Anaerocolumna chitinilytica: one gene and its partner. The protein of the gene in region 2 interacts with the protein of the main gene of each other region in a pairwise test. Links are inferred from orthologs where the notes say so. Each region holds a gene or a part of one and is shown on either strand. Other genes may lie near its edges.

The links.
Region 1: the proteins of pepT (region 2) and tpiA interact in binary tests that used the Escherichia coli proteins (3 or more experiments, as listed by UniProt). The link is inferred for Anaerocolumna chitinilytica from one-to-one orthologs.

Annotation. Positions count from the first base shown.
Region 1 is NZ_AP023368.1:4,092,035-4,095,271, reverse strand. Bases 231-3,132 are described here. They hold tpiA (triose-phosphate isomerase), read left to right. Parts: upstream 231-1,259; coding sequence 1,260-2,006; downstream 2,007-3,132. Other genes in these bases: gpmI (2,3-bisphosphoglycerate-independent phosphoglycerate mutase), read left to right, coding at 2,314-3,132; bsdcttw_RS17785 (phosphoglycerate kinase), read left to right, coding at 231-1,185. Outside these bases: more of bsdcttw_RS17785, read left to right, coding at 1-230; more of gpmI, read left to right, coding at 3,133-3,237. UniProt on the Escherichia coli protein: Involved in the gluconeogenesis. Catalyzes stereospecifically the conversion of dihydroxyacetone phosphate (DHAP) to D-glyceraldehyde-3-phosphate (G3P).
Region 2 is NZ_AP023368.1:2,920,383-2,923,562, reverse strand. Bases 22-2,866 are described here. They hold pepT (peptidase T), read right to left. Parts: upstream 2,141-2,866; coding sequence 902-2,140; downstream 22-901. Other genes in these bases: bsdcttw_RS12675 (GNAT family N-acetyltransferase), read right to left, coding at 2,755-2,866; bsdcttw_RS12680 (EamA family transporter), read right to left, coding at 2,243-2,656; ilvD (dihydroxy-acid dehydratase), read right to left, coding at 22-615. Outside these bases: more of ilvD, read right to left, coding at 1-21; more of bsdcttw_RS12675, read right to left, coding at 2,867-3,180. UniProt on the Escherichia coli protein: Cleaves the N-terminal amino acid of tripeptides.

The DNA of each region.
Region 1 (3,237 bases), 1.2 Mb from region 2 along the record:
AAATCTGTTGATGATATCAATGTAAAAGGAAAAAGAGTCCTTGTTCGCTGTGATTTTAATGTACCCTTACAGGAAGGCAAAATTACTGATGAAAACCGTCTGGTAGCAGCTCTTCCTACAATCAAGAAATTGATTAATGATGGCGGAAAGGTTATCCTTTGCTCTCATCTTGGAAAACCCAAGGGTGAGCCCAAGCCTGAATTATCATTAGCTCCTGTGGCAGCAAGACTTACAGAACTGTTAGGACAGCCTGTAACTTTTGCAGCAGATGCTACAGTAGTTGGCGAGAATGCAAAGAAGGCAGTAGCTGAAATGAAGGACGGAGATGTTGTTCTTCTTGAAAATACCCGTTACAGAGCAGAAGAGACAAAGAATGTAGATGCATTCAGCGAAGACCTTGCTTCCATCTGTGATGTATTCGTGAATGATGCATTCGGTACAGCACATAGAGCTCACTGCTCTAATGTAGGTATCACAAAATATGTTGATACAGCAGTTGTAGGATATTTAATGCAGAAGGAAATTGATTTCCTTGGTAATGCCGTAAATAACCCTGAGAGACCTTTCGTAGCAATCCTTGGCGGTTCCAAGGTTTCCAGTAAGATTTCTGTAATCAATAACCTGCTTGATAAAGTTGATACTCTTATCATTGGTGGAGGTATGGCATATACATTCATGAAAGCAATGGGTGAGGAAATCGGCAGCTCCATGTTAGAGGCAGATTACCTTGACTATGCAAAAGAAATGATTGAGAAAGCAGCAGCTAAAGGTGTTAAACTTTTAATTCCTGTTGATACAGTAGAAGCAAAAGAATTCAATAATGACGCAGAATTTAAGACTGTAACCAGTGAAGAAGGAATTGATGAAGGCTGGCTTGGACTTGATATCGGAGAAAAGACCTGCAAGCTCTATGAAGACGCATTAAAAGATGCTAAGACAGTTGTTTGGAATGGACCTATGGGCGTATTTGAAATGTCAAACTTCGCAAAAGGTACTATTGCAGTTGCTAAAGCTCTTGCTGATCTTGATGCTGTTACAATCATCGGTGGTGGTGATTCTGCAGCAGCTGTAAATATCTTAGGCTTTGGAGATAAGATGACACATATCTCTACAGGCGGCGGTGCTTCTCTTGAATTCCTGGAAGGAAAAGAACTTCCCGGTGTAGCAGCAGCTAACGATAAATAATGATAGGAAGAAGCAGGGACTGGCAGAGTTAAATGCCTGACAGTCCCTTTTCTTGATGAAAAAGGAGAAAAGTTATGCGCAAAAAAATTATTGCTGGCAACTGGAAGATGAATAAGACTCCCAGTGAGACCGTAACACTTATCAATCAGTTAAAACCCCTTGTAGCTACAGAGGAAGCAGATGTTATATTCTGTGTTCCTGCCATTTCCTTAACAACAGCTGTTGAAGCAGCAAAAGGTTCCAATATTCAAATCGGTGCTGAAAATATGCATTTTGAAGAAAACGGAGCTTATACAGGTGAAATCGCTCCGGGAATGCTTGATGATATCGGTGTTCGTTATGTTATAATCGGACATTCCGAAAGAAGAGAATATTTTGCTGAAACAGATGTAACTGTAAATAAGAAAGTATTAAAGGCATTTGAACACGGTATTACTCCAATTGTTTGCTGCGGAGAATCTCTTACACAGAGAGAGCAGGGCGTAACCATTGATTTTATCCGTCAGCAGATTAAGATAGCATTCTTAAATGTAACTCCGGATCAGGCAAAGACAGCAGTTATCGCTTACGAGCCTATCTGGGCTATCGGAACCGGTAAGGTTGCAACCTCCGCACAGGCACAGGAAGTTTGCAAAGCTATTCGTGATTGTATTGCAGAAATTTATGATACCGATACAGCAGCAGCTATCAGAATACAGTACGGCGGCAGTGTAACAGCAGATTCTGCAGCTGAGTTATTCTCTCAGCCGGATATTGATGGCGGCCTTGTTGGCGGAGCCAGCTTAAAACCGGATTTTGGTAAAATTGTTAACTATAAATAAACTGTATTGAAAATGCTTTTCAAAAACTTGCACTTTCATAAAATTGGTATATAATGAAGTTATACTACAGGAGAATAATTTTCCTGTATAGGTTCTGCATCATAACTCTTTGCTAAATATTATATTTAAGGAAGTTGGAATGTAGCTGGACGATTTTTAGATTTAATTGATATACCATCTTATACAGGGTGAATAATCCTGTGTAAGAATTCGCAGTTATATACTGCTTGAAATTATTGAAAATGGCCCGCAGATATTGGCAGGATCTAGAATTCTTTCTGTGAGCATTCGGAAAAGGAGCATTCATATGAGTAAAAAACCTACAGTATTAATGATATTAGATGGTTATGGATTAAATGATAAGACAGAGGGCAATGCAATTAAATTAGCAAAAAGGCCTGTAATGGATAAAATAATGGCGGAGTATCCTTGGGAAAAAGGATATGCCAGCGGTCTGGCAGTAGGACTTCCGGATGGTCAGATGGGTAATTCCGAAGTTGGTCATCTGAATATGGGTGCCGGAAGAATTATTTATCAGGAGTTAACAAGAATTACAAAAGAAATCCAGGATGGAGATTTCTTTCAGAATGAAGCATTAAAGCAGGCAATGGAAAACTGCAAAGTAAATAATTCGGATCTTCATTTATTCGGCCTTTTATCTGATGGCGGTGTACACAGCCATATCACACATGTCTATGGTTTACTGGAGATGGCTAAAAGAGAAGGCATTCAGAATGTTTATGTGCATGCTTTCTTAGATGGAAGAGATACTCCTCCGACTTCCGGTAAAGGTTATGTTATTGCTCTGGAAGAGAAAATGCAAGAACTTGGAGTTGGTAAGGTTGCTTCTGTTATGGGACGTTACTACGCTATGGACCGTGACAATCGTTGGGATAGAGTAGAAAAAGCTTACCGTGCTTTAGCTAATGGTGAAGGAGTAGAGGCAGTAAGCGCCCCGGAAGCTATTCAGGCTTCTTATGATAAAGAAGTAAATGATGAATTTGTAGTACCTGCAGTAGTGACAGAGAATGGTAAACCGGTTGCTGTAATAAAAGAAAAAGATTCCGTAATTTTCTTTAACTTCAGACCTGACCGTGCAAGGGAAATAACCAGAGCATTCTGTGATGATGAATTTACAGGCTTTGTAAGAGCTAAGGGCAGAATGGATTTAACGTATGTATGCTTTACCGATTATGATGTTACCATTGGACATAAATTAGTTGCTTTCCAT
Region 2 (3,180 bases):
TTCTGTGAGGCAATTCATGCTATTTGCTGTATACATACCGGAACAGGAACCAGCGGTAGGGCATACCTTACAGGCATATTCCTCTACCTCCTCTTCTGACAATTTACCAGCAGTATAAGCACCTACAGCTTCAAACATACTGGAAAGGCTTGTTTTCTCACCTTTCACCCTACCTGCAAGCATAGGCCCCCCACTTACAAAGATAGTCGGGACATTTACTCTTGCTGCTGCCATTAATAACCCGGGAACGTTCTTATCGCAATTAGGTACCATTACCAATGCGTCAAAAGCATGTGCCATTGCCATAGCTTCTGTGGAATCAGCGATTAGATCTCTGGTAACAAGAGAATATTTCATTCCCGTATGTCCCATAGAGATTCCGTCGCAGACTGCAATTGCCGGAAATACGATTGGGGTTCCGCCTGCCATGGCAACTCCCATCTTGACGGCATCTACAATTTTGTCGAGATTCATATGGCCTGGAACGATTTCGTTATAAGAACTGACGATACCAATTAATGGTCTGTCCAATTCTTCCTTGGTAATACCAAGCGCATTAAAGAGAGATCTATGGGGAGCTTGTTGAATTCCTGTTTTCACTGAATCACTATTCATAGCAATACCACCTTCACTTTTAATTTGACTGTTTAACGCTGGAATGTATAAAATTACGATGTTTCCGTATATAATAACTTAATTTATATAAAAAATCAATATGAAATTCTTTATTATCAAAACTTTTCAGTGCTTAAAAGTTAACTATGTAATTATATCTGTACTTTTATCTCTGATTCAGAACATTTAAAATCCAATAAAAAAGAAGTATTCTCCATAAGACATCAATTTTGTGCCCGGAAAATACTTCTTTGTATTTTACACCATTGTATGATACATCTTTGTTCTATTTTGCATTTTCTTCTGTTGAATATATTTCCACTATCTTTAATAATATTTCAACGATTTTCTCCATGGATTGTACCGGTATGAATTCATATCTTCCGTGAAAATTATTTCCTCCGGCACAAAGATTAGGGCAGGGAAGCCCCATGTAAGAAAGTCTTGCACCATCTGTACCGCCGCGAATGGGAACAACAATCGGCGTTACCCCAACTTCTTCCATAGCACGTTTAGCATTATCAATCAGATGTATATGCGGTTCTACTTTTTCTTTCATATTGTAATAAGAATCTTTTACTTCTACTTTAAAAGTACCCTCACCGTATTTTTCGTTCAGGTATTCTCCGATTTTAATGAATCTGGCTTTTTTTGCTTCAAACTGGGCTTTATCATGATCACGAATGATGTATACAGCTCTTGCAGAATCTACGGTTCCTTCCAAAGCATTCAACATATAGAAACCTTCATAATTCTCGGTATACATAGGGTCTTCGTTGGCCGGAAGCATATTCTGGAACTCCATTGCAAGTAACAAAGCATTTACCATCTTATTCTTTGCACTGCCGGGATGGATACTTACACCTTGAATCTGAATTTTTCCTGCGGCTGCATTAAAATTCTCGTATTCTATTTCTCCAAGTTCACCGCCGTCAATGGTGTAGGCAAAATCAGCACCGAAACCTTCTACATCAAAGAAGTCAACTCCTCTTCCTACCTCTTCATCAGGTGTGAAACCAATCTGAATCGTACCATGTTCTATTTCAGGATGAGTCAAGAGGGTTTCTGCCATAGTAAGAATTTCAGCAACACCTGCCTTGTCATCTGCACCGAGAAGGGTTGTACCATCCGTTACAATCAGGTCTTTTCCTTTTGAAAGACTAAGTACTGGGTAAGCATTAGCATCCATACGGATATTTAATTCTTCATTCAGAACGATTTCTCCGCCATCATAGTTCTTTACTATTCTGGGTTTTACATCTTTGCCGCTTAGTGCATTGGAGGTATCCATATGAGATACAAAGCCGATAGAAGGCAGTTTCTTCTTGGAATTGGAAGGAATCGTTGCATAAACATAGCAATGATCAGAGAGTCTTACATTTTCAGCTCCCATCTCCTTTAATTCCTTTACAAGTATTTCAGCCAGGTTTCTTTGTTTTTCAGTACTTGGTACATTCTCCATATCATCCTGGGATTGTGTATCTACTTTTACATATTCTAAAAATCTCTCTACAACGTTCTTCATAAGTCTCCTTTTATGCCATAAAAATGTAATCCGATAAAAGACTTGAAATATGGCAGTTTTCATTATTGATAATTTTATAGCTTATTAACAGAAGGAACCTTTCTATAATACAAGTACCAGCATACCGATAGTAATTATTACACCGCCTGCTATTGTTTTCGTGTTTAAAGGTTCTCCAAGTAATAAAAATGCCAGTACCATCGTGATAACAACACTAAATTTATCCACTGGTACTACTTTTGCAGCGTCACCTATTTGTAATGCTTTAAAATAGCATAACCAGGAAAGTCCTGTCGCTATACCGGATAATACAAGAAAAATCCAGCCTCGCTGTGTTATTGCAGGAATTTCTTTCTGCTTTCCTGTCAAAAATACAATCAGCCATGCCATTGCCAGTACGACCACGGTTCTGATGGCAGTACCGACATTGGAGTTCACATTCTTCATCCCCATCTTTGCTAAAATAGAGGTTAAGGCTGCAAAAAAAGCTGATAAAAGTGCGTAAAAAAACCACATTTTATTCTCTCCCTTCTTGCCTTCTATTGTATACAATGACACAAGATTTCACAAGTATTTTTTGCCAGATATGTAATTCTTATGTACTAGACTAATTTTTAACTATACAAGTCCATTTCAAATTCCAATTCATGCAGAATAGGAATTCCATCATAGCCTATTAAGGGGATTTGAGGTTTAAGCTTCCGGGATTCCAGGATCTCATTTCTGTAAAAGGCAGCGAAGTCAAAGCCACGTTTTTGATAAAAGCGTATTGCCCTTGTATTATCATTTGTAGTAATAAGAAATAATCGTTTACAGCCGGCTTCCCTGGCAATTGTGAGTACCCTCTGTATTAAAGCAGTTCCTACTCCTTTATTTTCCTCAAAGCTAATAAGAGATACTATTTCACATTCTGTCTCATGGATATAATAAGTAATCAACCCTATTATATTTTCGTTACTTATGGCTAGAAGTCCAGGGAGTTCTTCTGCATTGTACACCTTACCTTTTGTCACAATAAGGTTGCTGCCCCAGTTTTCGCT